Regions from separate parts of the Planococcus sp. VCh962 genome, predicted to be linked through region 1. Evidence: riboswitches for the same ligand, from Rfam matches in the RefSeq annotation. Region 1 holds a riboswitch; each other region holds the start of a gene.
What was found. Region 1 has a riboswitch for S-adenosylmethionine ahead of mtnW (2,3-diketo-5-methylthiopentyl-1-phosphate enolase). Riboswitches for the same ligand answer to the same signal wherever they lie in the genome.
Positions count from the first base shown of each region.

Region 2: another riboswitch for S-adenosylmethionine. It lies ahead of AC3AQ9_RS18100 (aminotransferase class I/II-fold pyridoxal phosphate-dependent enzyme); the one in region 1 lies ahead of mtnW (2,3-diketo-5-methylthiopentyl-1-phosphate enolase).
Region 3: another riboswitch for S-adenosylmethionine. It lies ahead of AC3AQ9_RS02895 (methionine ABC transporter ATP-binding protein); the one in region 1 lies ahead of mtnW (2,3-diketo-5-methylthiopentyl-1-phosphate enolase).

Region 1 is NZ_JBYLHS010000003.1:121,644-132,428, reverse strand. Features, by position in the region: gene mtnA (S-methyl-5-thioribose-1-phosphate isomerase) at 1-892, opposite strand, end outside; gene mtnK (S-methyl-5-thioribose kinase) at 889-2,079, opposite strand; SAM riboswitch class I at 2,153-2,307, opposite strand; SAM riboswitch class I at 2,475-2,583, shown strand; gene mtnW (2,3-diketo-5-methylthiopentyl-1-phosphate enolase) at 2,657-3,871, shown strand; gene AC3AQ9_RS11845 (2-hydroxy-3-keto-5-methylthiopentenyl-1-phosphate phosphatase) at 3,877-4,542, shown strand; gene AC3AQ9_RS11840 (methylthioribulose 1-phosphate dehydratase) at 4,539-5,156, shown strand; gene AC3AQ9_RS11835 (acireductone dioxygenase) at 5,184-5,720, shown strand; gene AC3AQ9_RS11830 (DUF4395 domain-containing protein) at 5,956-6,369, shown strand; gene AC3AQ9_RS11825 (glutamate-5-semialdehyde dehydrogenase) at 6,433-7,701, opposite strand; gene proB (glutamate 5-kinase) at 7,705-8,826, opposite strand; gene AC3AQ9_RS11815 (VOC family protein) at 9,144-9,524, shown strand; gene AC3AQ9_RS11810 (amidase) at 9,568-10,437, opposite strand; gene AC3AQ9_RS11805 (winged helix DNA-binding domain-containing protein) at 10,719-10,785, shown strand, end outside.
Region 2 is NZ_JBYLHS010000009.1:75,508-86,292, reverse strand. Features, by position in the region: gene AC3AQ9_RS18115 (3-hydroxyacyl-CoA dehydrogenase family protein) at 1-706, shown strand, start outside; gene AC3AQ9_RS18110 (hypothetical protein) at 743-889, shown strand; gene ystJ (NADP-dependent malic enzyme) at 1,289-2,518, shown strand; gene AC3AQ9_RS18100 (aminotransferase class I/II-fold pyridoxal phosphate-dependent enzyme) at 2,596-3,771, opposite strand; SAM riboswitch class I at 3,902-4,004, opposite strand; gene AC3AQ9_RS18095 (antibiotic biosynthesis monooxygenase family protein) at 4,196-4,501, shown strand; gene AC3AQ9_RS18090 (hypothetical protein) at 4,498-4,851, shown strand; gene AC3AQ9_RS18085 (cobalamin B12-binding domain-containing protein) at 4,873-5,523, shown strand; gene AC3AQ9_RS18080 (STAS domain-containing protein) at 5,501-6,274, shown strand; gene AC3AQ9_RS18075 (LLM class flavin-dependent oxidoreductase) at 6,381-7,388, shown strand; gene AC3AQ9_RS18070 (hypothetical protein) at 7,483-7,656, opposite strand; gene AC3AQ9_RS18065 (hypothetical protein) at 7,825-8,709, opposite strand; gene AC3AQ9_RS18060 (amino acid ABC transporter ATP-binding protein) at 8,916-9,638, opposite strand; gene AC3AQ9_RS18055 (amino acid ABC transporter permease) at 9,631-10,290, opposite strand; gene AC3AQ9_RS18050 (ABC transporter substrate-binding protein) at 10,470-10,785, opposite strand, start outside.
Region 3 is NZ_JBYLHS010000001.1:551,023-561,807, reverse strand. Features, by position in the region: gene AC3AQ9_RS02925 (class I SAM-dependent methyltransferase) at 1-563, opposite strand, end outside; gene AC3AQ9_RS02920 (glucose 1-dehydrogenase) at 1,213-1,944, opposite strand; gene AC3AQ9_RS02915 (TetR/AcrR family transcriptional regulator) at 2,107-2,697, shown strand; gene AC3AQ9_RS02910 (iron-containing alcohol dehydrogenase family protein) at 3,020-4,102, opposite strand; gene AC3AQ9_RS02905 (MetQ/NlpA family ABC transporter substrate-binding protein) at 4,118-4,936, opposite strand; gene AC3AQ9_RS02900 (methionine ABC transporter permease) at 4,956-5,627, opposite strand; gene AC3AQ9_RS02895 (methionine ABC transporter ATP-binding protein) at 5,617-6,630, opposite strand; SAM riboswitch class I at 6,698-6,806, opposite strand; gene AC3AQ9_RS02890 (tetratricopeptide repeat protein) at 6,909-7,919, opposite strand; gene AC3AQ9_RS02885 (Bax inhibitor-1/YccA family protein) at 8,565-9,299, shown strand; gene AC3AQ9_RS02880 (PfkB family carbohydrate kinase) at 9,549-10,511, opposite strand; gene AC3AQ9_RS02875 (glycoside hydrolase family 32 protein) at 10,751-10,785, opposite strand, start outside.

The DNA of each region.
Region 1 (10,785 bases):
TTCCGATATGGGTGATTTCTTCCGATTTTCGTTCTTCAATCGGTATTTCTGTCCCGCTTTCAATAGTGAGGTCAAATGTTGATGCGGGTGCCGCTACATAAAACGGAATCCCGTAAGCATCAGCGAGAATTGCCAGATTAAGTGTTCCAATTTTGTTGGCGGTATCGCCGTTCGCCGCAATGCGGTCTGCACCGACGATAATGGCTTCGATGTCTTTTGCTCCAATGGTGTGGGCCGCCATACTATCGGTGATGAGTGTGACATCCACTCCTGACTGCTGGAGCTCCCAGACGGTCAGCCGCGAACCTTGGAATACCGGTCGGGTCTCACATGCAAACACTTCAAATTGACGGCCGCGCTCGCTTCCAAGATGAAACGGCGCCAATGCTGTTCCGTATTTCGCCGTGGCGATCGAGCCGGCATTGCAGATGGTCATAACCCGTTTATGCCCTTCCAATAGCGACAAGGCATATTCGCCGATTTGCCGGCAAGAAGCTTCATCTTCCTGATGGATGCGTACCGCTTCTTGGATGAGCAGTGCTTTTCCGCCTGCTACAGTTTCAGCTTTCTGAACCTTTTCAAGCAGCCGATCAAGCGCCCACATCAAATTGACCGCTGTTGGGCGTGACTCTCCGAGATAAACTGCCTTTTTACGGACATCATGCAGGAATGTTTCCAGCGTTCCAGCGTTATGGCGCTGCGCTGCAAGGGCTAAGCCGTATGCGGCGGCAATGCCGATGGCCGGTGCGCCGCGCACTTTCAGCGTGAAGATGGCTTCGTAGACATCTTCGATTGTCTCAAGTGTTATATAGTCGATTTCATGTGGCAGTTTCTGTTGATCTAAGATGACCAACTGCCCGTCTGTCCAGGCAATTGATAAAGGAATGGTCATTGCTCCAACTCCTCAAGCAGACCGGTTACTGCATCTATTGAGCCTAACTCGGAACGTTTTAAAATCAACGCTTCGCCAGTTTGTAAAGCTTGTTTCTTTAAACCGATTCGCAGTTCCGCATCTTCAATGCCGTCCAGGTCTTTGACGTGTGCCAGGCCGATTGTGCGGCGGATCAATTCACAGCCGGCAAAGCCAAGTGTGTCACGGAAAATCTTTTCCAGTACAAACTCTTTATAGCCCGCCGTTTCTTTGAATGCTTCAATGCCCTTCTGATCCCAAAGCTCTGAGAACTGGGTTGAGAAAACTTTCCATGTGCGTTCGATGTGGTTCACGATCACTTGGCGTTCTTCGCCGCTTCGTGTAAGCGACTGGACAATCAAGTTTGCGAGAAACAAGCCGACGTCAAAGCCGATCGGACCATAAAAAGCAAACTCCGGGTCGATGACTTTCGTTTCCGATTCACTGGCGAAAATACTGCCGGTATGGAGGTCACCATGCAATAGTGCTTCCGCTTCCGTCAAAAAGCTGAACTTCAGCTTTGCCGCTTCAAGTTTCAAAGGACCGTTTTTCCAGATAGCTTCGACAGTCGGCTGCAGCTCCGGTTCGTAATTATTGGTGTCGTTATTGAAAAACGGGTCAGTGAAAATAAGGTCTTCTGTGATTTTGCACAGTTCCGGGTTGGAGTACTCGGCCACTAAGCGCTTTTTCTCGAACGGGTGCAGTGCGAAATCGGAAGTATGGAACAGCGTACGCGCCAAATATTCACCGATGTCTTCCGACAGTCTTGAATATGCCGCACCCTGGATCAGTCCATCGCGCGCAATCGTCAAGTGAGACAAGTCTTCCATCACGGTAATCGCAAGTTCTTCATCGGTTGCATAAACGAATGGTACAAGCCCAGGTGCAAATTCTCCGTGTTTTTGAAGAGCGTTCGCTTCAATTGTTGCGCGTTTTAAAGTCAGCGGCCAGCTTTCCCCGACAACTTTCGCATACGGCAAGGCTTGTTTGATGATCAGGCCCTTTCCGCTTTTCTGATCTTTGATCTGGAACACGTAATTCAAGTTGCCATCGCCGATTTCGCGGCATACAAGTTCGGCCCCTTCAGGGAATGGATATAGGCTCTGAGCCATTGCAATGGCTCTTTCTAATGTTAATGCTTCGTATTGTTTGGATGCTATGGTCATCATTCATCTACCTTTCCGGGTCAATAGAAAAAGCCTCTTTCCGCAAGAAAGAGGCCTAGAATGATAGATTCCATGCCTCTTATCTTTCAGAAATGGTCATTTCTGATGGAATTAGCACCGTGCCTTGCGGAATCTGCATTCCGGCGCAAAAGCGCCCCTTCTCACGAAGGTATTACGGTCGGTTGCTGGGCGTCATAGGGCCAATATCCCTCTGCCTGCTCTTGATAAGAGTACTATTTGAGTAACTGTATGCTGTTTGAAAAGAATCCTATCACGGTTCAGAATTGACTGTCAATAACTTTTTTCACTACAAATAATTTTGCGAATATTTATTGACAGAAAGTTTAAGGCATGAAATAATCAACATTAATTTCTTTATTAATCCAATTGAATACACATTCTTATTCAGAGCAGGTGGAGGGACAAGCCCTATGATACCCGGCAACCGGTCCATAACGGACACGGTGCTAATTCTTGCAGCCGATTGATGCGGCTGAGAAATAAGAAGTTGTTAAGCCTATTAACCTCTTCTTGTTTGAAGAGGTTTTTTATTTTGATTTTTAACAGGAGCGTGAACGCAGTGAGCAATTTGACAGCGACTTACCAGTTATACGGCAAAGCCGGTTCATTCGGGAAAAAGGCCGAAGGAATCGCCCTTGGCCTCACAATCGGATCATGGACCGACTTGCCATTATTGGAACAGCAGCAATTAAAGCAGCATAAAGGAAATGTTGTTTCGGTAACGGAATTTGAAGATTCCCCGCATCCGCTAAAGCCGGATGAAATCAAAGCGGTGGTGAAGATTTCATACCCAAACGCTAATTTTTCGGCGGATTTGCCGGCGATTTTAACTACCGTTTTCGGCAAATTATCGCTGGATGGGGAAGTTAAGCTGCTCGATTTGGAGTTTGATGAGCAATTGCTTGCCCATTTTCCCGGACCGCGGTTCGGCATCGACGGCATTCGGGGATTACTCGGAGTAGACGGACGGCCGCTTGTCATGAGTATCTTCAAAGGCGTCATTGGCCGCGACTTGAATTTCCTCGCTTCACAGCTCCGCCAGCAGGCGCTTGGCGGAGTGGATTTGGTAAAAGATGATGAAATCCTCTTTGACAATCCGCTGACGCCTTTTGAACAGCGGATTACGACCGGGAAGAACGTCTTACAGCAGGTCTTTGAAGAAACCGGGCACCGGACGCTTTATGCAGTGAATTTATCGGGGCGTACTTCGAACTTGCGGGACAAGGCGAAAAAAGCGCGCGAACTTGGTGCGGATGCGCTGCTGTTCAATGTCCATGCATACGGACTTGATGTTCTGCAGGAGCTGGCAGAAGACCCGGATATCCGGTTGCCGCTCATGGCCCATCCAGCGTTCAGCGGTGCTTTCACTTCTTCGAACTTTTACGGGCTGGCTAGCTCTCTAGCACTTGGAAAACTGGTCCGCTACGCAGGCGCTGACTTTTCTTTGTTCCCTTCCCCTTACGGCAGTGTTGCACTTGAAAAGGCGCAGGCACTGGCACTCGGCGAGGAATTGGTAAAGGATGGCCCATTAAAGCGGAGCTTCCCGGTGCCTTCTGCAGGTATCCATCCTGGGCTGGTGCCATTATTGATCAACGATTTCGGGATCGACAGCATCATCAATGCCGGAGGCGGTGTGCACGGCCACCCGGACGGTGCAGTGGGAGGCGGAAAAGCATTCCGCCAGGCAGTTGATGCCATTCTGAGCAAAACAACACTCGCCGACGCTTCCGAACAGCATGAAGAATTAAAAACAGCATTGGCAATATGGGGGTAAGCATGTTGAGTAAACCAGTAATTTTCTGCGATTTTGATGGCACCGTCACCAACAACGACAACATCATCGCAATCATGAAAAAATTCAATCCATCCGGCTGGGAACCGGTTAAAGACGACATCCTGGCCCAACGGATTTCTATAAAAGAAGGCGTGGCAAAGATGTTCTCGCTGCTGCCATCATCGAAAAAAGAGGACATTATCCGCTATGTGCTCGAGCAGGCACAAATCCGTGACGGCTTTTCCGAATTCATAGCATATGCCAAAGAACAGGATATTCCGCTATACATCGTCAGCGGCGGCATTGACTTTTTTGTCCATCCACTCCTTGAACCGTTCGGCCCTTTCGCAGGCGTTTATTGCAACGAAGCGGATTTTTCTGGAGAGACAATCAACATCACTTTTCCGCATGGCTGCGACGGAGAATGCACAAGCCAAGGCTGCGGCTGCTGCAAGCCGTCCATCATCCGCGAATTGCTCGAAGACGGCGCGAAAAGCATCGTCATCGGAGATTCCATCACCGATCTCGAAGCAGCGAAACGGGCTGACCTCGTCATTGCCCGAGACTTTTTAATCGAAAAATGCGAAGAACTCGGCTTGCCGTATGAACCGTTTGAAAACTTCCGGGATGTCACTTCCATCATCGATGCGCGTCTGGGTGTGAAACTATGACGGCGCTTCAGGAACGGTGGCAGGAACTCGCAGATATCAAAGACGAATTGGCGCTCCGCGACTGGTTCATGGGAACGAGCGGCAACCTCGCCATCAAAGTTCAAGATTCACCTGTTGAATTTCTGGTGACGGCCAGCGGCAAAGACAAGCGCAAACGCACTGCAGAAGATTTTTTGCTGGTGGATGCCGCCGGCAAGGCAGTCGATGATACACATCTGAAGCCATCGGCTGAAACCTTGCTGCATTGTGAAGTCTATTCAAAAACGGCTGCGGGATGCAGCCTCCATGTTCATACCGTTGCCAATAACGTCATTTCGGAAATATACGGGGACCGTGGAAAAATTGATTTCCAAGGCCTTGAACTTATCAAAGCATTCGGCTTATGGGATGAAGATGCAGTATTGACCATCCCGATCATTCCAAATCACGCACACATCCCTGACCTAGCGGCAGAGTTCCAAAAAAACTTGACCTCCGATAGCGGCGCAGTGCTGATTCGGAACCATGGCATTACCGTGTGGGGCAAAAACGGCTTTGAAGCCAAAAAGCTGCTGGAGGCCAGTGAATTTCTATTCCAGTACCAAATGGCTTTATATCAAGTACATTCACATTAAAACTTAAACCAGAAAGGAAGATTCATAATGGCAATCATCAAAATTCAAGGAACAAATGAAACAATCGAAGCACAAAACGAAGTGGCAGCATTCCTGGAACAGCAGGAAGTTATTTACGAGCATTGGGACATCAACAAATTGCCGGAGCATCTGCACGAAAAATTCAATCTTAGCGATGAAGAAAAGGAAGAAATCCTGGCAGCCTTCAAAGCGGAAATCGACGATATTTCAGGGCGCCGCGGTTATCAGGCAGCCGACATCATCTCGCTTTCCGATTCGAATCCGAAATTGGATGAACTGCTGAAGAACTTCCAGCGCAAACACATCCATACAGATGACGAAGTGCGCTACATTGTCAGTGGACACGGTGTTTTCATTATCCAAGGAAAAGACGAGCGCTTTTTTGAAGTTCATTTGTCTCCGGGAGACTTGATCTCGGTTCCTGAAAATATCACGCATTACTTCACATTGGCCGATGACCGCAAAGTTGTCGCTGTCCGCATTTTCGTTACGACTGAAGGCTGGGTTCCTGTTTATCAGGAAGAAGAAAGTGTGCAGAACTAACTGATTGAAGTTGAACACCGGCATAGGAATGCCGGTGTTTTTCGGCTGAAACTTATGAAACTGTTATCCGTAAATTTCGCCGCAGCTTCATCAAAGATAAAAGGGTGATGCAGACTCTATTTTGATCAGAGAACGGAATCTCCTTTATTCCAACGGGCTATAAAACCCAAGTCCTCCTTCTTTATTCTTACCTGACTGCTTGGTATACTAATGGACAATCCGAGGAGGCTTCCGCATGACGATTCCAAAACCACTTGTTCAGTCCAATCAATTGTTTATTGTCTTTACCGTCATCTTGGCGCTGATTTTCCATAAAGCGATTCTGCTCCTGCCATTTGCCGCAGGCGTCTTGACGCTTATCACCGGCAAGAACCCGGTGATTTTATTTGCCAGACGATTTTTGAAAAAACCGATAAACCAATACATTCAGGAAGACCGCGCCCAGCAGATTTTCAATCAATGGATTGCCACCATTTGCCTGGGTATATCACTGTTAGCTTTCTTATTCGGTTTTACGCTCGCGGGCTATGCTTTCAGTATCATGGTTGTTGCAGCAGCCGGAGTTGCGTTGATGGGCTATTGCATCGGCTGCACAATCCGCTACCAGTATCTGATGTGGCGACATAAAAGAGCAAAGGCTGCAAATTAAGCTCTTACATATGAAAAAGGCCAGAATCCAATCGCGCTGATTGCTTCTGGCCTTTTTCTCTGGTTATTTCACTTGACCATTGCCCTGGATCAAGTACTTTGTGGAAGTTAAAGCAGGCAGCCCCATCGGACCGCGCGCATGAAGTTTTTGCGTGCTGATGCCGATTTCAGCTCCGAACCCAAACTCAAAACCGTCAGTAAAGCGCGTAGATGCGTTATGGTAAACGGCTGCAGCGTCCACTTCCATAAAAAATTTATCCACGTTTTCGAGGGTTTCCGAAATAATCGCTTCCGAATGTTTCGTACCGTATAAATTGATGTGTTCAATCACTTCATCGACCGTGTCCACCACTTTGACGGCTACTTCGAGGCCCAGGTATTCTGTGCCCCAATCTTCTGCACTGGCAGGAATCACTTCGCCGTATTGCTGAGTCGCTTCGTCGCCATGGATTTGGACTGCTTGCTGCTGCAACGCTTCAAGAAGTTCAGCCAGATGATGTTTGGCCCATTCTTTATGTACCAGGATGGTCTCGCAGGCATTACAGACGGACGGACGCTGGATTTTCGCATTAAGAGCGATAGAGATGGCCATTTCTGCGTCGGCTGTTTCATCGATATAAACGTGACAGTTTCCGGCACCCGTCTCAAGGACCGGCACGCTGGCATTTTCAACAACAGTCTGAATCAGTTTTGCACCGCCTCTTGGAATCAGCACATCCAGATGCGAGTTCAGCTTGAACATTTGCGTTGCTGTTTCCCTGCTCGTGTCTTCGATCAGCTGAACCGCTTCTGCCGGCAATTCGCTTTTCTCCAAAGCATGATGAATCACTTTCACCAAGGCTTTATTGGAATGGATGGCGGTTGAACTACCGCGCAGCACGACTGCATTGCCGGTTTTCAGGCACAGACTTGAAGCATCTACGGTCACATTGGGGCGCGCTTCGTAAATCATGCCAATTACGCCAAGCGGCACGCGGATTTTGGTCATTGCGAGACCGTTCGGGCGTTCCCATTGTTCGAGCACTTCGCCGACCGGATCATCCAGTTCGGTCAACTGAATCAATGCCGCTACTATATCGCTTAGCCGTCCTTCATCTAACTTCAGGCGGTCAATCAGCGACTCGCTCATCCCGCTTGCTCTTCCTGCAGCTATATCTCTTTCGTTCTCAGCTAAAATAAACGCCTGCTCCTCCAGCAATTGACTGGATATCAAGCGCAATGCTTCATCTTTTTGGGCTGTCGTTGTTTTAGCCATAACTGCTGCCGCTGTTTTGGCCAGCTGTGCTTTTTGCAGCAAGTCATTTGTCTTGCCAGCTTGAAGTATTTCACTCATTTGTTATTGCCCCTTTCCTGAATGGCTGAACCATTGGTTGCGGTGAATGACGACTTGCCGTTTGCCTGTTTTGGTGATGACACTGGCTTCTTTGCTGCATAAACCTTTAATCTCCAAAAGTTCTTCGGAGGAATAATTCACTTGGCCGCGCCCCACCACTTCCCCTGAGGGATCGATAACTTCCACTACATCATTGGCCGTAAAACTTCCGGCGATATCGATGACCCCGACCGGAAGCAAACTTCTCCCTTGCTCGGATATGGCCAGTGCTGCGCCATCGTCGACTTTGATTTTCCCAAGCGGGATGGAATGCAAAGCGAGCCATTGTTTGGAGTTCTTCACCGTCGCTTGAGGCTCGTCTCCGATATAAGTTCCGTCCCCTTTTCCTTCAAGAATATTCAGCAGTTTTTCATTGCCGGAACCCGTTCCGATAAATACTTGTGCACCTAGGGCTAATGCCGTCTGTGCTGCTTCCACTTTTGATTTCATTCCGCCAGTCCCAAGTTTCGAGCCTTCACTTGAAGTCGCCTCAATCAATTCATTTGGAATCTCGGTAAGAAAATCGTATTTTTCAGCATCGGGGTATTTGCGCGGGTTTTCACGGTAAATTCCATTGATGTCGGTTAAAATGATGAGAAGCTGCGCCTGGACAAGTCCGCTTACCAATGCTGACAGCATGTCGTTGTCGCCAAATGTCAGTCCTTCTACAGAGACTGAATCATTCTCATTGATAATAGGCAAAACATTGCGCTTTAACAGTTCACTTAAAGTAGCTTCGGCATTTTGATACAAATCTTTTGCCAATAGATTTTGCCGCGTCAGCAATATTTGAGCCGACACCACACCGTGCTTTTTGAACTCCTCTGAATAAGCCTGCAGTAATTGCCCTTGGCCGACAGAAGCTGCAGCCTGTTTGCCTACAATGCTGACTGGGCGGACAGCATAACCCAGATCCGTGAATCCTGCCGCCACTGCCCCTGAGGAAACCAAGATGACTTCATGTCCTGCTTCTTTTAAGCGGGCCAATGCTGCGACATGCTCCTGCAATTTCTCAAGGCTAAGCCCGCCGTTAAGATTGGTTAACGAACTGCTGCCTATTTTAACGACAATCCTTTTCTTCTTCACTTACAGTCACCACCTGTTTTTAATCGCCAAAGACCATTCAAAAAAGTTTAATAGCATTATTATGCATTACATTGAATTTTTAATCAACCGATTTTCAGAAATATTCAAGAAAATAAACAAAACTTTAACTTTCATCATTTGATAGCAAACAAGCATTATTCATTAAAGGCTTCATCTTCTAGTTGTGAATGCAGCTTCCGGTTGCATATCATTTGAAACACAAAACTATAATTCAAAGCTTTAGAGGGCAATCAACTATGGTATAGTTTAAATATTCTGTTAGATAATAAAATTAATCGGCGAAGGAGAGCGAATCGATGGGAATTCATTCTATACAGCAAATCGGGCAAATTGGATTGCCGGTAAAGGACTTGGAGAAAGCAGTGCAATTTTATCAGAATGTCTTAGAGCTGCCTTTGTTATTCAATACCGGCTCGCTGGCTTTTTTCGACTGCAGCGGCATTCGCCTGCTGTTGAGCCTTCCTGAAAAAGAGGAGTTTGCCCATTCCAGTTCAATTTTGTATTTTAAGGTGAACCAAATCCATGAAGCTTTTGAGGAATTCAAACGCAAGGGAGTTTCGTTTATTGATGAGCCGCATAGGGTTGCTAAAATAGGCCAAACCGAAACTTGGATGGCGTTTTTTACTGATACACAAGGCAACACACATGCGTTAATGAGCGAAATTGAAGCACATTAAAAAAGGAATCCGTGAATTTACGGATTCCTTTGCTTTTAACTTCTTAAGGGGCCATAGCTTTCCAGCTGTCCACGTAATGGATGGCAATGCCTCCATAGCCAGGCACATTTGCATAATGAGTTCGAACTTCGGCTAGCTGGCCCTCCATGTATGCTTCTCCCTCTTCATAAAATGAAATGGTGTCTCCTTCATCCGTTTGATCGGTTTCCACGCCAATTACTACTGTTTTGCCATATTTAGCGGCGAAGTTTACTTCATTCTTCACCAAGTCGATGATCAAAGGCGCTGCATCGCGATAAGCCATGAGCGTCACACTATCGGTGTTCGCAATCATCCATTCAGCCAGTATGCCGCTTCCATGGATGTTCTTATAGGAAATTTCATCAAACCAAAAAGGCAGATCTGCTTCTAAAGGAAGACCGAGGCTTTCGGCACTGGCTCTCGCTTTTTTCATCAAGTCCTGATAAGCCAGAATGGTCGCTCTTTGATTTGTTGACCAACCACTGTGCAAATAAGGCTCAACGTCTAGATGGATGCCTGAAAATTTCTGCACGGTGTTTGCATTCGATTGGTAACTTTTGATCCATGCCATTAGCTGATCCTGGCTGGTATACCCTTTTTTCGCCACCCAACTTGGAGCTCCATCCAATGCATAGATACCCATACCTTTTGCCGCTGCTTTTTCGATAAAGCTTTGGTAAACAGTTACCGGGATATCCCGATCTATTTGAATATAGACTTTGTTCACGTTCTTGCTTTCAAGAAATGCCAAGGTTCCAGTTTCATCATTGGCAAGTTCCCAAGGATTCCAAAGCCAAGTTGCCCGGACTTCCGCTTCAGCGGCTTCACCGGACGATCCATTTGAAAATACCAGCATCATTAGCAAAACAGCCCCCATTAATACTTTCTTCACTCTTCATCCCCCCAGCATTTAACTTGAAACTGCAAAAATCTTGCCGATTTTTTCTAAGCATTCTTACATAAAATAAGGTAAAAAAAGCTATTTATTAGTATATTTTTTCCTTATTTTAACACCATCCAATTCAATTTACTACCATTAAAATCATCTGTTTAATATTTTCTTTTTAATTTCTAACGGTATACTGGATGAAAAAGCTAAAGCGATAGAGGACCCAATAATAGAATAACCTCATTTGAATGAAATAAAATCAGACAGGACGGAGGCAATGAATTATGGGCAATCTGGAAATCGGCTGGCGGCGATTAGCTTCCCAGCACATCGAAGGAAAGAAATTCAAGG
Region 2 (10,785 bases), on a different contig from region 1:
CGCCTGGGCTGGGCATTCGGTAAAAGTTTATGGCATTAATGAAAAAGACCTTGAAAATGCAGGGAAAGGGCTGCGCAATAAACTCAGGGTCATGATTGAAAATGGCTTATTTGACGAAAGAGAAGCTGAACGAATAAAAGATCGTATCCATTTTTCAATGTCTCTTGCGGATGTGGTTAAGGACGCTACGTATATCATTGAAGTAATTCCTGAAATATTTGAATTGAAAAAAGCGATGTATAAAAAGCTTGAAGGAATGGCAGGGGAAGAAGTCATTATCGCAAGCAACACTTCCGGCTTTAAGCCGAGTTTATTGGCTGAAGATATGCAGCATCCGAACCGCTTTATCGTGACCCATTTCTGGAACCCTGGCCATTTGATTCCTTTAGTGGAAGTAGTCAAAGGAAAATATACTGACGACACAACGGTGGTGCGCACCATGGATGTACTGACTGCTATGAATAAAAAACCGATTTTATTGAACAAGGAATTGCCGGGTTTTATTGGAAATCGTCTGCAGTATGCATTGTTCCGGGAAGCACAGGACTTGCTCGATTCAGGGGTTGCCACAAAAGAAGACATCGATGCTGCAGTGACATATAGCATTGGGAGACGTCAGCCGGTAACCGGACCACTGATGACAGCGGATATGGGCGGATTGGATGTATTTTCTGCCATTTCGGATTATTTGTTCGAAGATCTTTAGAAAGCGCAGCGTTCTGGAGAGGTACTGACAAAATTGGTGGAAGAAAAGAAATTCGGAGATAAAAATGGTGAAGGTTTTTATAAATGGGATCCGGAAGTATCTGAGAAAATCAATGCTAAACGAGAACAGACACTCATTCATTTCCTGAAAAATGATATGAAATCTGCTGGAGAAAATGAATAATGAGTACTGGCAAAACCGAATAAGAAAAATAGAAAGTAATTATCAGAGACCGCTACACTGAAAGTGAAAGAGGTACCTGTCTTTGAAATGAATTGAACAAATTCGAGGAGAAGTCCTGAACACTGTTGCCTTAGAAATGCTTGATCGATATGGAAGGAACCACTGATATAGCTATTTGTAATGTTAATAAAAGTGGCTTGAGGAATGGATGGCCAATCTATATTTTAGATGGGACTATATGGGGCAGTAAGGATTTGGGAAGGAAGCGGCTTAGAAAGCGCTTCCTTTTTTCTTGCTCTCAGTCGAAAGACTGAATTGTAATACCAATAGCCGAAAAAGGGTTTCTTTTTTCAGAAAACTCTTTATAATGAACAATTATGAACAAAGGGAGATGAGGCAATGTCGAACCTAAAAAACGATTCTTTACATTTGCACCGACAACATCAAGGGAAATTGGAAGTCCGATCAAAAGTAGCGGTGAAGAATGAACGCGATTTAAGCTTAGCCTATTCTCCCGGAGTAGCTGAACCGTGCAAGGAAATTGCACAAGACCGCAGTAAAGTATATGACTATACGATGAAAGGCAACACTGTGGCCGTTGTCACTGATGGAACTGCCGTTCTTGGACTTGGAAATATTGGCCCTGAAGCGTCATTGCCGGTGATGGAAGGAAAGGCTGTATTGTTCAAAGAGTTTGCTGGTGTGGACGCTTTCCCGATTTGCTTGAATACTACCGATGCTGAAACAATTATTCAAACCGTCAAATTGCTGGAACCCGGTTTTGGCGGGGTGAACTTAGAAGATATTTCCGCTCCGACATGTTTTATTGTTGAAGAGCGTTTGAAAGCAGAAATGGGCATTCCGGTGTTCCATGACGATCAGCATGGAACAGCAATTGTTACATTAGCTGGTTTGATCAACGCTCTAAAATTAGTCGGAAAAAATATTTCAGAAACAAAAATAGTCGTCAACGGAGCAGGCGCTGCTGGCATAGCGGTGGTTAAGCTATTGAGAAAGTTCGGCTGCAGCCAGCTGATCATGTGTGACACCAAAGGAGCTATTTTTGAAGGGCGGACCTACGGCATGAATCCGTTCAAGGAAAAAGTTGCAGAAAACACCAATACGGAACGCATTGAAGGATTACTGAGCGAAGTGATCAAAGGTGCAGATGTCTTTATCGGGGTTTCAGCAGAAGGTGCTCTTACCCAGGACATGGTGCGCAGTATGGCTCAAGATTCCATCATTTTCGCAATGGCCAATCCAAATCCGGAAATCCTGCCGCATTTGGCGAAAGAGGCAGGGGCTCGTGTAGTGGGAACTGGCCGCTCTGATTTCCCGAATCAAGTCAATAATGTATTGGCATTCCCAGGGATTTTCAGAGGTGCATTGGACGTTCAGGCAAGTGCAATCAATGATGAAATGAAAGTTGCGGCTGTACATGCGATTGCCAGTTTGATTGAGGATAAGGCAATCCATGATGATTACGTGATTCCGGCTCCATTCGATCTGCGGGTAGCACCAGCAGTGGCAGAAGCTGTTGCAAAAGCAGCAGTGGAAACAGGTGTAGCAAAATACGCATCTGTGCAGGAAAATCAGTCAGTTGAAGTTGCGACCGGGTCAGGCAGTTAACATATATATAGAAGAAAGCCGTTCAATCTAATCGATTGAACGGCTTTTTTGTTGGACAAGAGGAGAAAAGTTGCTATTTATCGTATAGACGATGTGATTCCGGCAGATTCCCGGACTTTCTGCAATGCTTGTTCCAAGTCTTCCAGTAAATCATCGGTATGTTCCAATCCGACTGACAGGCGCAATAATCCGTCTGTAATGCCCCGCTTTTCACGTTCTTCTCTCGGCATAGAGGCATGGGACATCGTCGCTGGATACGATAAAATCGACTCGACTGCGCCTAAGCTGACAGCGAAGATGGGAATGCGCAAGCTCTCAACAAACGTCCAGGCAGCTGCTTTATCTGCCAAGCGAAATGACAGGACTGCTCCTGCACCTGAGGCTTGCCGTTCATGGATCGGGTAGCCCGGATGGAAACGAAAACCCGGATAAAAAACTTCTTCAATTACCGGATGGCTGTGCAGATAATCGGCGATGATGCGAGCTGAAGCGGCTGACTGCTTGAGCCGGGCCCCCAAAGTTTTAATGCCTTGGATCAAGTTATAGGAATCCTGTGCTCCTAAAACAGAACCGAATGTGTTTTGAATAAACCCAAGCCGGTCGCCCAGTTCCACATCTTTTGTAACGGCAAGCCCTGCAATGATATCACTGTGTCCAGAAAGGAATTTCGTCGCACTATGAAGGACAAGGTCTGCTCCGAGGTCCAGCGGATTTTGATAAAGCGGCGTCATGAAGGTATTGTCGACAAATGTCAGGCAATCGTTGGCTTTTGCCAGTTTTGCGGCAATTTCAATATCGGTGATGTTCATGACTGGATTAGAAGGTGTCTCAATATAAATCACTTTAGTATTTGGCCGGATTGCTTCAGCCATTTTACTTAAATCGGTCATATTGACAAACGTGTAATCGATTTGGAATTTGTTCAGCACTTCTGTAACAAAACGGTAAGTGCCGCCGTAGACGTCTTCAGACACCAATACATGATCGCCTGCAGAAAGAAGCATGAACGCGGAAGAGATGGCGGACATGCCGGAAGCGAACGCAAAACCGCGTGTGCCATTTTCCAGTTTGGCGATTGTTTCTTCCAGCTTTAAGCGCGTCGGGTTTCCTGAACGGCTATAATCGAAAGGACCAAATTCATCAAAGCTTGGCTGGTGAAAGGTCGAAGACAAGTATATAGGCACATTTACTGCACCGGTTCGCCGGTCAACTCCGGTTGAATGGATAAATTGAGTTTCCAAATGATCGGTCATAAGTGACAAACCTCCTCTTCAAATTTGGCGAAAGCCTAAGGGAAATCGATGATTAAAACTTCGCCATCTTTTTAATAAAAACAGGGGCTTTCTTCAAAAAAGAAGAAAGCCCCTGTTCAGGAACACAATCTTCTCATCTTTTAGGCGAATGCCTATTGGAATTAGCACCGTGGCCGCGAGGCTGGTTGCTGAGACATCATAGGGCCAAATCCCTCCGTCTCTCTTGATAAGAAATTAAATATGAAGTTATACGCTGTTCGATATTTCAAAGTTTAGAGCAATTCGAATAGAAGTGCAAGGGAAAAGTGAAAATTATCAAAAAATGACTTTGAACCGAAAGGGAGTTCGGCAACAGTGCATTTCTTTTAATTCGAATAGCGAAAGGTTATAATTAGCAATATCAATCATTAAAAGGGGAATGTGGATGTATATTGTGACGTCAACAGTAGAAGTGCCAGAAGAAAAGACAAAGGATCTCATAAAAATATATCAAAATCGTTCCCGGCGGGTGGACCAGGCCGAAGGCTTTCATCAGTTTCGCCTGATTCAGAACACTAAAAAGTTAAATGAATTGACGGTGCATTTGGAATGGCATTCAAAAGAAGCTTATTTGAAATGGGTCCGAAGCAATGAATTCAAAGAAATCCATGAACTTGAAAAACATTATCCGGACAAGGCATTAGCAGGAATCGTGCCGAAAGTCCGGCAATACGAGGTCGTCGCCGAATGAACAAAGCTATTAAAGATCAAATCGCCTTGGAAACAGCCACAAGCATTTATGAAGCGTATCCAAGCCTTTGGGAACGGTTCGGTGAACAGGGCTTCCAGCATACCGAGAAAGACAATCATCATCATTTGGATCATCTCGAAACAGCTTATGAACTGGAAGACAAACAAGTATTTTTAGATTACAGCCGCTGGCTGGAAACGGTATTGAACAGCCGCAATGTGGAAACAGCACTCATCATTGATAATTTTGAACGGCTCATTAAGATTCTTCCAGGAAAAACGGAAAAACTTGAAGAAAACTTTATGCTGGATTGCCTTCGGCAAGCAAATAAATTACTTTCTAAATCGTAGCAAAAGGAGGTTGAGGAGATAATGCAGCCAACCCAACTAGCGGAATTGTTTCTGCAAGGGGAAGATATGGAAGCATTGCGCCAGATTCAATCTTTTCTTGAAAGCCATAGCCGAAAAGAATTGTTCGACCAATTACTGACGCCGGCGATGTATCATGTCGGCACGTTATGGGAAAACAATGAAATCACAGTTGCCGATGAACATTTGGCTACCGCAATCTGCGATTTCGTGGTATCTGCTGTAGAAAATAGAAAACTGGCAGAAAGCGGCGGGGAAAGAAAAGTCATGGTATTGGGGCCAGAAGGAGAAGACCATTATATCGGATTGAAGATGGTGGCATCTCTGTTCCGGGAATATGGCTGGTCGGTCCAATATATGGGACCGAATCTGCCACTGCCGCATGCTTTGGAAGCAGCAGAAAAATGGAAACCTGACGTCATTGCTTTGTCGGCAGCGCTAGCTTACAGATTGCCTTTATTGAAAACCTACGTAAATGAATTTTTGGCATTGAAGTTCCAGCCGGCTGTTCTGGTCGGCGGACGTGCAGTCAATATTTCGAATTCGAATTCTTTAAGAAACAGCGGGGCAATGGTGGTAAGAGACTTAAACCAATTAGAACTTTGGATCAAGACGGGAGAGAAGCCTGAAAATGACTACGAAATCTCAATTTAATGGTTTGCCGCTCCCGGCATTTAAAGTGAACAATGAATTATCTGTAGTTGACTACTCTATTGAAGCATATGAATTATTTGGAGAATGCCGCAAATTCACAGATATCGTTGATGCAGATAGTTTGCAAAAAGCTCGGACTTTGCTGAGTTCCGAACCCCTTCAGCCTAAATTTGAACTGAATTTCGTCTCTAACAAAGGCGATTTATTTTTAGCGGATGTTTATGGCAATTGGAGTGATCCGACCTTTCTTTCTCTTATCATTGTGCCGAAGGACAATCAGCTGGAACGTGTTTCGGGCCAATTGGCCAAACTTCGGGAAAGACTTCGGGAAACGGATTATGATCTTTTTCAGGAAAAAGAACGAACGCTGGAATTGCTTCAAAAAGTGAGGGAATTATCTGCACCATGCATCCAGTTGGATACACAACGGCTGCTCATTCCCTTATTTGGCGATTTGACTGAAGAACAGGTATTGGCATTTACGCCACGCTTGCTGGTGCGCATTTATGAAACCCAGGCTGACACTGTCATTTTTGATTTGACGGCAATGGGAAAGGTTACCGATGACGGACTGCGCCATTTGGATTCCCTTCTTCAATCTTTCAGCTTGATGGGCACATCCAGCATCTTTACAGGAGTCAAACCGGAACATGCAAAGCGGCTGCATCTCATGCGCACAAAGCTGCCGATGTGTTTTGTTTCTTCCTTGCAAGAAGTGCTGTCTTCCGATAGAGGGCATAGCAAAAGCTGACTCTTTTCGCGAGAGTCAGCTTTTTTGTATGGCTTATTCCATGAGCGGATAAGATGTATTTATTTGGAAAAACCGATACAATATGAAGGACAAGGAGTGAAGACGAATGCACATAAAGAAATTCAAAGATATTCCTCTATCCGTATTGGATTTAGCACCGATCAACGAAGGCAGCGATGCATCCCAGTCGTTCCGCAATAGTGTCGAGCTCGCGCAGCATGCTGAAAAATGGGGGTTCAACCGGTATTGGCTTGCTGAGCATCATAATATGCCCGGAATCGGCAGTTCGGCCACTTCCGTATTAATTGGCCATATAGCCGGCGCGACTCAAAAAATACGGATCGGTTCGGGCGGGATCATGCTGCCAAACCACGCACCGCTTGTCATTGCGGAACAATTCGGGACGCTAGAAGCGATGTACCCGGGCCGCATCGACTTAGGATTGGGACGGGCTCCAGGCAGTGATCAGGCTACGGCTTATGCGCTTCGCCGTACGCTGCAAAGCAGCGGCGACGATTTTCCGCAGCAAGTGGCAGAGCTGGAAAACTATTTTTCCGACAAACCCGTAGGACGGGTGCGTTCTTATCCAGGAACGGGACTTCATGTGCCTATCTGGCTTCTTGGGTCAAGCGGCTTTAGTGCACAGCTGGCTGCCATCAAAGGATTGCCATTCTCATTCGCCAGTCATTTTGCACCTGACTTCACCATGCAGGCGCTGCAGTTATATCATCAGAACTTCAAGCCTTCTTCAGTATGGAAAGAGCCTTATGCCATGGTCGGCGTCAACGTTATTGCAGCAGATACACAGGAGCGGGCGGAGTGGCTGGCAACTTCAAGCCAGCAGCAAATGTTCAATTTGATGAGAGGCATGCCTACTGTTTTTACGCCGCCAATCGACGATTTGGAGGAAGTCTGGACTGACCGGGAAATCGCTATCTTCAAAGAAAAAATGGCGACAGAGTCCATGATTGTTGGCACACCGGATGTGGTGCTTGAAAAACTTCAGAACTTTGCCAATAAAACACGTGCCAATGAAATTATCATCAATTCACAGATTTTCCATCAAAAAGACCGCTTGCGATCTTATGAAATTGTTGCGGAGCTGATGGAATAGAATTTTTTCCCCTTAAAGCCCTTGGTGGCTTTAAGGGGTTTTTTACAAAATAAATCCGCCTCCTTTTTCAAAGAGGCGGTGAACGTGAAGAACTTTAATGAAGATTTTGTGCTTTCTTTTCTTCACTTTTTACTTCTTCGACTGCGTCGTCTTCTTCCACAAATGAAAAATCAGGTGCTCCTTCACCAACCATGTTCAGCGATGCAAAATAATCTTCATCAAATTGTCGGCGCTCAACTTCTTGCGGGTCCACACGTCTGCGGTCCATACTGATTACCTCCTTAGTTTTGATAAAAAAGTATGTGAAAAGAAGGACACATCTATACATCTTCATTATACAGATTATTCAGTTATATTTGAAGCGAACATGCTTAATGTTCAAAGGTTGGTGCAGAAAGAAAAAACCCGCTAAAGGAAAACTTTAGCGGATTGCCTATTATTCCAGAGCGGCTTTCGAATTCAGTACCATGGATTCGAAAAATAAAGAAGGGGCGGTTTTATTCCACTCCGCTGATACCGGGTCTTCTATTCGTTCTTCATCCAGGCTATAGGCCATTTGGGTGCGAAGATCTTCCGTTTGTTTAATTTTGGCCATCGGCCCTTCAGGAGTCAGCCAGTTGAGCTGCTGGCGCCGATTGTTCAAGGTGAAATCAATCCACTGATCTTCCTTGGCCGCTGTTTCAAATAACGGAGTTTCCGCTATCATAAACCATGTTTCAGTTTGATAATTAGGGGGCAGCCAAAAATTCTTTCTTAAAGCACCTTCTTCCATCGTCAAGTCCGGAATTTCATGACGCAATTCCTGAACTTCCGTTCCATTGCCAAGCGTTAAGCTCCTTGAGACATATAAATTTCCTTGCAGTATTTCACCAGTGGCCATTTTGATCGTACCAAAAGGATTTACCGTTGGGTCTACTCCGTACACTTCATCTTCTTGATGATTCACGGGTTCTGGATTCCACGTTTTAACTTCAGCTCCTGAAAGCCCGTTCGTATTCAGTGATACGGCATAAGGCATCCAGCTCGTATTGTCCAGTTGTTCAAAAATGATTTTTACGCCATTATCGAGTGTTCTTTCAACGAGTGTATATGTCCCGATCGGCAATCCCAACAAAGTAAGTTCATGGGAACGAATCGAATCTTTGCCTTGTTCAGTTACAGCAGGCTCAGACAAAGTGAAAAAAGTCGGCTTTTCTACCGTTAATGTGATACTTCCTTGTGAATAAACTTCCTGTTCGTTTTTCAAATACATCATGCCCGTAAATAAAACAAGCCCCATGAAAAACACCACGGCTACTAAAAGAATGATCTTTCTAAACAATTATTCCACCTCTACTATTTCATAGTGCTTTGATTATATCATGCAGATGGGGAAGAAAAGGAGCGGATATATGAGCATCGAATGAACGATGAAGGGGAGCTGCTCGTAAACGTGTTAAAAGCCCAAAGTTGCCCGTAAAACAGCTAAAGTCGCTCGAATGCCAAACAAAGTTGCTCCTAAATAAAAAGCGCCTTAAAGGCGCTTTTTCATAACACTTTTTCTAAAAAGTCTCTTGCACGTTCAGTTTGGGGACTGTTGAAAAACTCCACCGGCTGGCCTTCTTCAACCAGAACACCATGATCAAGGAAAATCACACGGTCAGCGACTTCGCGGGCAAAGCCCATTTCGTGGGTCACAACCGCCATGGTCATTCCGGATTTTGCCAAGTCTTTCATGACATCGAGAACTTCTTTCACCATCTCGGGGTCCAAAGCGGAAGTCGGTTCGTCAAACAGCATCAAATCCGGTTCCATCGCCAAGGCACGTGCAATGGCAACTCGCTGCTTCTGTCCACCCGACAAACTGCTTGGATAAGCTTTTTCTTTCTCAGATAAGCCGACACGCTTCAGTAAAGTGCGCGCTTTTTCCTGTGCCATTTCTTTTCGTTCGCCTTTGACTTTCATTGGAGCATAAGTCAGATTTTCAAGCACTGTCAAATGCGGGAACAAGTGGAAATGCTGAAAGACCATTCCGATATGCTGACGGATTTTTTGGACGTCTTTTTTCGGTCCGGTCAAATCTTGGCCATTGACAACAATGGTGCCGGAAGTAGGGATCTCAAGCATATTTAAACAACGCAGAAATGTTGACTTGCCTGAACCTGATGGGCCAATGATGGAAACCACTTCGCCTTTTTTTATCTCTGTGGAGATGTCTTTCAGTACTTCGTTATTGCCGAATTTTTTATACAAATGTTCCACTTTAATCACTTTGCTTCAGCCTCCGTTCAAACATTCTGCCGATGACCGTCAAGCCCATGACCAGGCACCAGTAAATCACCCCGACGAATAATAGCGGTTCAAAGTTACGGAACAAATCAGATCCAACGACTTGCGCGCGGCGCATTAAATCGAGATAACCGATTGTCGAAACAATCGCGGATTCTTTTGTCAGCGTGATAAATTCATTCATTAAAGCAGGGAGAATATTCTTCAACGCCTGTGGCAGAATGATGTCTGTCATCATTGCCCGGTAAGGAACGCCAAGAGCTTGGGCAGCTTCCATCTGTCCTTTATCAACAGCCTGGATACCAGCACGGATTATCTCCGAAATATATGCAGAGGAGTTTAACCCGAATGCCAGGATTGCCGAAAGAAAAGGCGAGATATCATAGCCGGTCAGCTGCGGAATGGAATAATAAATGATCATTAATTGCAAAATCAGCGGAGTACCCCGGAATACTGAGGTATACGCATCGGCAAACCAGCGTAAAGACTTGATGGAGCCAATTTTGAATAATGCCAGGATCGTTCCGAGAATTGAACCAAGGATGATGGCAAAAAATACGAATTTTAAAGTGACCCATATTCCTTCCAGCATGAAAGGGATATAAGGAACAATCTGCGAAAAGTCCAAGTTCATAGTTTACAACTCATTTCTATAAAAAAGATTTATGCCGCTAAGATCAATGTGGAAGAATAAAGATTGAGTGGAGAACGAGGTCCCCACTCAATGAAGTTTTCTTATTATTTATACTTAAACGGACAGTGGTTAAATTAATGCTCAAGCGGAAAAGAGATTCCTTACTCGAGTATGATTTTTTATTCTTCTATTTTCCATTTCTTTTTCAATTCAGCGAGTTCACCGCTTGTTTCCATTTCTTCAAGGACAGCATTAACATCATCAACGAGCTCGCTGCCTTTCGGGAAGGCGACAGCCATTCCCGGCGAAGAAGTTGTCGGATCATCGAATGCATCAAGGTCCTGGGCTTCGATATAGCCTTTTGCTACTTGTTTGTCCATGTAAGCAGCATCGATGCGGTTAGACAGGATTTCCTGGATCAATGCGCCCGAATCGTCTAATGCTTTAATTTCAAAATTGACGCCTTCTTCTTTCACAATAGCATTTGCGCCTTCT
Region 3 (10,785 bases), on a different contig from region 1:
TATTCATAAGTTTGTACACTAGAAAACCCGTATTTTTTTAGTTCATGCACGTATCTTTCTTTAGAAGTGCCATCAACTTCCTCAAAGGATTGTCCTCGTTCAAATGTAGTTTTGATATTCAGTTTATCAGCTTCACTCACTTGCTGGGTTAAGAACGTGCCTCCTGCTTTTAATACGTTGGCCACTTCGCCTGCATTGAATGGCGCATGACGACTCGCTACAATGTCAAAGAACCCTTCAGGAAATGTTAATTTTTCTGAAGACATATGAAAAAATTTCACATTCGGTATACTAGATTTTTCTATGTTTTCTTTTGCTGTTTTAATCATTCCATGCGATAAATCAATGCCAACCGTCAAAAGCATCGAAGAAGCGATCGTTAAGACATTTTCTCCCCCACCTGTCCCAATATCCAAAAGAACATCCGTTTTTTGAGATCTTTTTTTCACTTCATCATAAAAATCCCATTCCGGAACATCACTTAAGACTTGTAATTGGCTGAAGTCCCATCCGTTTAAATTTCCAACATTCTCATAAAATTTTCTGTATTCGGTCTCATTCATTAATAGCTCCACCTTTCAAATGTAAAAATGCTCATCGATTTCGTTCCAAGTCTAGCTTCTCTGCTGAAATAGGCGCACTACCCCCTTTACAGCTGGTACGCGTTTTTTCCAGCCCGAGAACTAATTACTTCGAACATTTGGATAAAACATTCCATTCACCTCATTTGAAAAATAAAGTAAGTATATTCTAAATATAGTAAATTGTATATCTCATTTCTGCTCGCTTATAATAAGCGTTCGTAAAAGTACGCTTTTACGAACCAAAGGGAGAGAAGAGCTGTTTTTCAGCATCCTCTCTCCCTCTTTTTTATTCAAGCTTCTTCTGATAAGTCATCATATGTTAACTAAAACATAACAATAATAACTGAGCAAAAGGTATATTGCCCTCTGCTTAGTTAATATAGATAAAGGAAAAAGACCAAAAAAGCCAGAATAGCCATGCTCCTTGGAAAGCGAGATTCAATGGCACTAAACATCAGGCAAATGCCGTATTATTCCTGTGTTCCGATTTGGCAAAACAGATCAATAGTGTCATTTCACCAGTTGATGGAGGACTCGTAGCAGGTAAATTGCAGAAATAAGAAAAGCTATCCCAACAGGTTATTTTTATGACCTGTTGGGATAGCTCTGTTTAACTTCATCTTGTGTGTTATTGGGCTCCCGATCCTCCGTCAATGACGAACTCGGCTCCAGTTGAATAACTGGATTCATCTGAAGCGAGGTAGACGACCATATTCGTCACTTCTTCGGGTTCGCCTGCACGACGCAGCGGGAAACTTGCTTCGATTTCGGGTGTGAGAAGCCCCTCTGTCATCGGCGTTTTGATATAGCCGGGATGTACCGAGTTGACGCGGATGCCGTATTGTCCAAGTTCCAAAGCAGCTGCTTTTGTCATTCCGCGCACAGCGAATTTGGAAGCCGTGTAAGCAATTTTTTGTGGAGCGCCAATGATGCCAGCCAACGACGAAATATTGACGATTGAGCCCCCACCATTTTTCCGCATGGAAGTTGTTGCATGTTTCATGCCCAGGAAGACCGAAAGTTGGTTGACATCGATGACTTTTTGATAAGAAGCGACATCCACTTTTTCGATTTCTTCGGCCGGCAAGTCGATCCCCGCGTTATTGACCAATACATCCAATGGACCGAATGTGTCTTCAGTGTGCTGGATGACTTCTTTCCAATCCTGTTCGTTGGCTACATCCTGTTTGAAGAAGCTAACGTTTTCGCTGAATTGACTTTCCAGTTGTTTGCCGGCTTCTTCGGAAATATCCGTGAATACCACTTTCGCTCCTTCAGCTGCCAATCTGCGTACGCCTGTTTCTCCCATACCGCGAGCGCCGCCAGTAATCAAAATAACTTTTCCTTCTAATCTTGACATATTAATTCCTCCTCATAATGGTTAAGCTTTCAAAATTCTGAAAGTGTTTTAACTTTGCCCTTATCCCTCAGTCTAATATAATGACAGAAAGGCTCAACCAACAAATCAGCAAGAATTTGTTGGTTTGCGCTAAAGGCCAAGAAAGTGCAGGTGAATGGTTGAATGCAAAGCCGACGTATTAGTGCAAAGTCGAAAATCCGAAAAGCGCTGGTTACTTTGATGCTCCAAAAGCCATTTGAAACAATCACCATATCGGATATCACGCATCAGGCGCGTGTGAATCGCAGTACTTACTATTATCACTATTATAAGAAAGAAGAAATTCTCGAGGAAGTGGTTAAAAGATCAGCTCATGATTTAATTGCTTCGATGAAATCTCCTTACGAGAGCGGTTCTGAATTCCAGATTAACGATTCAGTTTTACCATCCACTCTGACACTGTTTGAACATGTCCATCAATACCGATACTATTATCAAGCACTGCTGACGAATGAAAACAGTTTAAATTTCCAAAACGAATTCATCAAAATTCTTAAAGGATTTTTGGAAAATGCAACTGCAAATCTTTTTAAAGAGAACGATGATTCTTTAATCGATCAAAATATTTACACCAGCTACCAGGCTTATGCCGTGCTCGGGATGATCAAGCACTGGATTAAAGATGAGTTTCAACAGTCCCCCCAATATATGGCGGAGCAACTGACAAAAATCCTTTACATGAGAATGGACAAATTCCACTTTAATTTCACTTGAACATCGCGCCCCCAAAGAAACAACTACAAATCTATAAAGTGATTTTTCCTTATTTGAAGCAGCAGTGCAAATTTTGAATTTACACTGCTGCTTTTTTACACCTATCGCTGAATGATTAAAACCGTTCGTAAAAGTACACATTTACGAACGCTACTAAACTCTCTAGAAAACCACAAAAAAGAACGTTCGTAAAGGTCCTAAAACACTTTACGAACGTTCACAATTTTATATAGACATTTAAGAACAGTATAAACCAGATCTTCGCACTGGCAATTTAAACTAAAAAGTTCAATTTTAAATCTGCTACATTATTAAACCGTGTTTAATATGCGGTGACAATCCCTTCAATTTCCTTCATCACTGCAGCAACTTCATCTGCACGAATCGGTTCTTTCCTCAACACATGGATCGTTTCACCTTCTCGCGTCGACTGTACCGCGATTTCTTCAATCCACCGTCTCGGAATCCCGACTTCTTCCAGTGAAGCGGGCAAGCCGATTGTTTGATAGAATTCTTTTAGCCGCTCCACTTCATCCGTTTTCCCTTCGAGCAGCAATTGCACCAATACGCCATATGCCACTTTGTCGCCATGCAGCGCCTGATGGGATTCAGGTGCGATGGTCATAGCATTGTGAATGGCATGGGCCCCCGCCACACGGCCGTATTTGTCTCCGAAGCCGCCGACCATGCCACCCAGCATAATGATGGTTTCGGCCACTTTAATGAATGCATCTGATAATTTTCTTTGTTTGGCGTCAGCAATGGCCGATTCTGCATTCTGGAACATTTCGTCGGCACATAATTTGGCGGTGTAGTGAGCGATTTTCAAAGCGATTGGCGGGTCTTCAAAACGGCTGATCTGAACATCCGCTTCGTACCATTTCGCAACGGTGTCGCCGATGCCAGCGACGAGCATCGGAACCGGTGCGCCGATTAATACCCTCGGTTCGACCAGCAGCAAATCGACACTTCCCGGAAAGATGGTGTAATGGGTCATCGTCCCTTCATCCGTATAGATGACGCTTAAAGGAGTCCACGGCGCACAGTTCGATGCCAGTGTCGGAATCAGCACCGATTTAATGCTATTTTCATGGGCGACGGCTTTTGCGATGTCGAGCACTTTGCCGCCGCCCGCTCCGATAATGGCATCGGCTCCTAATGCTTTCGCAATTCCGGAAACGCGGTTGATTTCAGTCAGCGAACACTGTCCTTGGTAAATTTCATATGCCACTTCCACTTTGTCGAGTTCCGGAAAGAACGGGCGCAAAGCTTCCCAGGACTTGGTACCAGTCAAAATCAAGACCTTCTTGATATTTCTTGCCAGCAATTTTTCTTCGAGCCCGCTGAGGACATGGGTATTGCAGACATATTCAGCCGGCGCTCCTTTTACGATAATGTCATCCACAACAATCTCCCTTTCTTAGCGGTTTGCCATCCATTCCGGCTTGCCGAATCCTTCAAAATCTGAATCGATCAATGCTTCGAATTCAGGTGATTCCACGATTTCCACCAAGTCTTTTGAAAGCTGGGTGTCTTTGTTTTCCGTTTTAACCGCTACCAAGTTGCGGTACTGGTCCGGCATATTTTCAAGCACCAATGCATCAAGCAGGTTCATGTCAGCGGCCAATGCAAAGTTCCCTGGAACGGCTGCCAAGTCTGAGCTTTCAACAGCACGCGGCAGTCCGCCTGCCTCGATCGGCTGGAACACCAGATTTTTTGTGTTGGTTTGGATGTCTTTTTCAGAAACGGTCAGCTCTTCGGCATCCGGGTCCAACGTGATCAAGTCATGATCCTGCAATACTAGGAACGTCCGGGCAGCATTGACCGGATCATTCGGAATGGCAATGGTCGCTCCGTCTGTAATTTCTTCAATCGAATCGAATTTATTCGAATAAATACCCATTGGAGCTGTCGGCACTGTAATCAGGCCAGTCAAATCCATGCCGTTTTCTTTCGAGAAGTTTTCCAAGTAAATCGAGTGCTGGAACAAGTTGGCGTCCAAGTCGCCGTTGTCCAAAGCGTTATTCGGCTGGATGTAATCGCTGAATTCAACGATTTCCACGGTGTAGCCTTTTTCTTCAAGGGCTGGTTTGAATGCCTGGTTCAGCATATCGCTGTACGGTCCGGCTGTACCGCCCAGTTTGATGGATTTGCTGTCGGCGCTGGATTCTTCCCCGCCGCATGCAGCAAGCAATGTCAATAATACGAGTAGGATAGCTGGCAATAAGAATTTTTTCATGTAAGTTTCTCTCCCTTTTTTATCGTTTGTCTATTGCTTTGGACGTCCAGTCTCCCAGTTGCTGAAGGATTTGGACGAGCACAATTAAAATGACTACGGTGACGATCATGATTGTGTTGTCGTAGCGGTAATAGCCGAAACGGATCGCCAAGTCGCCGATGCCGCCCCCGCCGACCACTCCCGCCATTGCGGAATAGGCGACGAGTGAAATGATGGTGATGGTGATCCCTTGGACAATGCCGGCTTTCGCTTCCGGCAGCAGCACATCTTTGATGATCATCCACGGTGTGGCACCGACAGCCACTGCAGCTTCGATGACGCCTTTATCGATTTCGCGCAGCGACGTTTCGACGATGCGGGCGAAAAACGGAATCGCTGCAACCGACAAGGACACGCTTGCCGCTGCTGGCCCGATGGTGGAATCCACCAATAGTTTCGTCAGTGGAATCAAAGCGACGAGCAAAATGATAAACGGAATCGACCGGATCATATTGACGATGAAGCCTAATACGGATTTGATGAACCGGTTTTGCAAAAACAGCCCTTTGTCTGTGACAAACAAAACAATGCCGAGCGGCAAGCCGATGACAATGGCAATGGCGAGTGACACACCGATCATATATAATGTCTCGCCGAACGCTTTTGAGATGTCCGGCCATAATTCCATCATATGCTGAAAATCAAATCCCATTTAAAATCACCTCCACATTGGCTCCCCGGCCCTCCATATAAGTGATGGCCCGGTGGATATTATCCGGTCTTCCCTGGATTTCCATCAAAAACAGCCCGAGCGGCTTTTCTTGTATGTATTCGATTGAGCCATGCAGGAAATTCCCTTTGACATCAAAATGCTGGACCGTGTCGGTGATGATGCCTTCTCCGGCGACTGCCCCTTTAAACTGCACTTTGATGACGCGGCCGGTGCATGCTGCAAGAATCGGCAGCGGCACATCGAACGATACGACGGATGAGATAAATTCCTTCGTCAGTTCGGCTTTCGGATCGGAGAACAGCTCGTAGACTTCGCCTTCTTCAATGACTCGGCCTTCCTGCATAACCGCCATGCGGTCGCAAATTTCCTTCACCACGTTCATCTCATGCGTGATTAATACGATGGTAATGTTCAGCTCCCGGTTGATCTTTTTCAACAGCCGCAAAATGGAAAGCGTTGTATTCGGGTCAAGGGCGGACGTCGCTTCATCGCATAACAGCACGGAAGGATTATTCGCAAGGGCCCGGGCAATGCCGACACGCTGCTTCTGGCCGCCGCTCAATTGCGCTGGATAAACATCTTTCTTGTCGGTCAGGCCCACCATCTCAAGCAGTTCATCGACGCGTTTCGCGATTGCTTCTTTCGGCAATTTGGCCGCTTTTAACGCAAAGGCGATATTTTCAGCCACCGTTTTTTGGCTGATCAAGTAGAAATGCTGAAAGATCATTCCGATCTTCAACCTTGCCTGCCGCAGCTTTTTACCTTTCAGCTTGGTCAAATCAACGCCATCGACATGGATTTCGCCGCTTGTCGGGCGTTCCAGCAAGTTCATACAGCGCAGCAAGGAGCTTTTCCCGGCCCCAGAGTAACCGACAATCCCGAATACCTCGCCTTCGTTGATGGTCAGCGTGACGTTATCGACGCCGGTAACCGTCCCTTTTTTCGTTTGATAGTCTTTTGAAAGATTCGTGATGCTTATCATGGTGTCCCTCCTTTTTTTGCCAATAAAAAATGCCTCTTTCATTTAGAAAGAGGCACCGAATGGATTTGGCTTATCTCTCAGAATGAAATCATTCTGCAGGAATTAGCACCTTCTCAGATCGCTCTGTAGGTTGCTGGACGTCATCGGGCCTGTCCCTCGGTCTCTCTTGATAATGTTCCATATGCAATTGTTTTTAACATGTTTCTAATAGTATTAAAGATTTTGAAAACTGTCAAACCTTTTTTAAAAATAATCTAATAATAATATCAATTTGAATCTTAAAGAGACATTTCTTCGTCTACCCGGTCGATCACTACGAACGGCGAAGAGCCGTCAAAATAAAACCCTTGTTTCCCGGTCTTTGACACTTGAATCGCAGCTGGAATTTCCATTTCAGCCATGATCCGCTTCACTTCCGAAACTATTAACAAAAACGTTTCTTCCGGAACGCCTGTGATAACATGGGTAAACAGGAAATAGTCTTTCAATGACCACGGAGTCGCCGCTTCGCCGCGCCGCGTTTTCACCAGCAGGTAGCGCAGCACATTGGCATGGATACGAGACAGCTGTTCCGTGATGCCGTTATAAGTCAGCGTAGCACCGAATTTATTGAATTTAAGCGAGATGACATCTTTCATCTGTTGTTCATTACTTTCTTCTTCCGAGCATAGCACCGCACCGAACGGGGTTACGATCCGATAAGCATGGCTCATGAGCATGCCGTCATTATAGCAAAGCTGCGTCGACAACGATGTATTGCTGGAACGATCCACCATATTGCAAGACGGAACCTCTCCTTGGATAGCTGTATGAAGAGCGCTGTTCGTCACATACAGCACGGCTCGGCTGATTTGTTCAGCATTCAGCAAAAATCGATCATCGGTATAATAAGTCTGGCTGCTCAATGCCTGCTGGAGATACATGACCGCTTCGCTATGGATACCTGAACGGTAAGCTAAAAAGCCGAGACGGTATGCCGCAATCGGATTTTGGGGATCGTAAGAAAGAACTTGTTTCAGAACATTTTCCGTATCCTCATAGATGGTTTGATGGCCAGTGTACGAGTGCATGCCGTAGCGCAATAAATAAGACACTAGTTTTTTCTTGATGAAGGTATAATAAGTGCGATAATCTTCATCCTCTAGCACGAGTCTTTCTAATTGGCTGTGCATGGCATCGTATACTTCTATCTTGGAATAACTTAAACTGCCAAGCCTGGTTTCCCCAACGCTCAGCAGTTCTTGCTCCAATTCTTCTAGTTCTTCTAAACTGATCCCCTGAAAGCGCATGGTGTTCCTCCCGAATAAATACTAAACAACTTAATTCTTTATTATATTTCATGCATATTGGACATGATTTTGATTTTAAGGAAAATAAAATAAGATAAAATTTACATTTACACTAAACTTGCATCGTTTTTCATGATACCAATGCTTGAAAAGATACACAATAGGGCAAATGATTATTTTATTGTAAAAGAATTATTAAAGCGTTTTTTTAAAGAGGTATTTGTATCTATGCATTGCCAGTTATTCAAATCTTTATCCTGTTCGAATCATCATTCGCCTGGCCGCTGTTCATTGCCAAACTGCTTCTTCTTACTGTAATTTATTAGGTAAAGGAGAGAAAAATCATTCCAGAGAACGGTTTTACTTTCCTTACAGGTGAAAATACTTTCCTTCCGATCTCGTTTACTTTCCTTCCGATCGAGAATACTTTCCGCACCGCATTATTTTCTCCAAACCATGTCCCGTTTCCACGTAAAAGCAAAAAAATATGCGCTTCATCATGATTCATTGAAACTTTCCGCTCGCCTAAACGTAGTACAAGATGAAGCATTTTCAAAGAATTGAACTTATATTTAACCGATTTTGTCCCTTAGAATGTAGAGGAGATAATTGAAGCTGCTTTAACTAATAAAAGAGGTGAGACAATTGAGAAGTGGAAACCCGAGTTTAAATGATGAGTCGTTCAAAAAATTCGACGGAGCTGTAGCAGGCAAGCAAATGACCATCCAAGGCACTGTAAATAAGACCTTAATCCTAATGCTTTTATTGCTGGCTACGTCCGTCTATTCCTGGAATCAGTTCCTCAGCAATCCAAATAGCGCAATGCCGCTAATCCTGGTGGGAGCCATCGGCGGACTGATTGTAGCTTTAATCACGATTTTTGTACCGAAAGTGTCGCCTTTCACAGCACCTCTCTATGCTTTATTGGAAGGGTTGTTTCTTGGCGCGGTATCTGCGCAGTACGAAGTCCAATACGGCGGCATCGTCTTCCAGGCGGTCCTTCTGACAATCGGTGTGCTGCTGAGTTTACTGCTCGCTTATAAATCCGGGTTCATCAAAGTGACGCAGAATTTCAGATTGGGCGTCGTCGCTGCTACAGGTGCGATTTTCATCGTCTACCTGATTTCATTCATCGGCAGTTTTTTCGGTTTTCAAATTCCTTACCTGCATGATGCATCGCCGATAGGCATTGCAATTTCTGTTGTCATTGTCATTATCGCCGCTCTTAATCTGGTGCTGGACTTTGATTTTATTGAAAATGCATCCGAAAGACGTGTCCCGAAATACTTTGAATGGTACGGCGCTTTCGGTCTGCTGGTGACATTGGTTTGGCTGTATCTTGAAATTCTTCGCTTACTGTCGAAATTGCGCAATCGCTGATCAGGAAAACGTCCTTCGGGGCGTTTTTTTTTTGCCGATTAAAATATCCTCACCGTAGCAGAAATCCCTAAAAATATTCCTCACTCGAATGTCTTCAACTTATCCTTAACTATTAATTGTTCCCGAAGGCAGCTTGTTTTCCAGATAAAAATACAAAAACCGCAATCCGAATCATTGCGGTTTTTCAGGGCGATATTGAATTTAAGTTCACACAATTTTCTTGCACAATCCCATTCCGCTTCCGGCTGTTCATGTTCTTCCATCAATCAATTTATTCACTGCGTGAAAGTCAGGAATGGCAGGAATCGCACCTTTTTTAGTTGTTCCCAAAGCCGCAGCCGCGTTAGCGAATAAAATCATTTTTTCAAGGTCTTCTGCTTGGACTAAATCCCAAGGGGCCTCTTTCTCAATAAATTGATACAGAAAAGCTCCCAAAAACAGGTCTCCTGCTCCCGTGGTATCGATGGCATTTACGTGGAATCCGCTTACGTGTCCGGTCTCTGTGCCGAATCGATAAAAACAGCCTTTTGAACCTAATGTGATTAAGGCAATTTTCAGTCCGAATCTCTCAAACAAAAATTTGGACCCTTCTTCAAGACCCCGAATGTCCGTTATAAATTCCAGCTCTTCATCAGAGATTTTTAGTATATCCGCATACTGCATCCCTTCAATGATTGTTTCTTTTGCATGGCTTAAACTATCCCAAAGTGCCGGCCGCAGGTTAGGATCATAAGAAATCAAAACATCTTTTTCTTGTGCCGCTTTTACCGCCTTCAATGTTGCCGTTTTTGCCGGTTCATGCGTCATCGAAAGAGAACCAAAATGAAAAACCTTTGCATTTTGAACCAGTGCAAGATCGACTTCCTGTTCATCCAGCATGATATCGGCTCCAGGAGAACGGTAAAAATGAAAAGAGCGATCGCCGTCATCCTTTAAATGGACAAACGCCAATGTCGTATTTACATCTTTTGAATAAATTAAGCCTTGTGTATCGATTTTTCCTTTTTTTAGCGTTTCTCCTAAAAAAGAGCCGAATTGGTCATCCCCCACTTTTCCTATAAAGGCGGTCCTCGCATTGAATTTGGCCAACGTTGCGAGAACATTAGCAGGTGCTCCGCCAGGGTTCGTTTCAAACAAGGTATTTCCATTTGCAGATTTTCCGGCTGGTGTAAAATCAATCAAGAGTTCACCAAGAGCGACGACGTCAAACATATTAAACTCCCCCTTTTATGTAAGCTGCCTAAAAGTTTAGTGGAACAAATAATGAAAACTGAAACGAGCTGAACAAGCCCCTTTAGGCAGACACGGCTTCCGCTCTTTCTTCTGGGTCTTATAAAAAATATGGAGCAAAGCCATCGGCCGAAGCAACTTTGGCCAATAGCTCTGCACCTAGTTTGAAAAATGTCGATAATGCAATAGCGTTAATCTTTGCACCTTTATCTTGGAATGATTCAAAGCTCTTTCGGATTCCGCAAATTCCACTTTT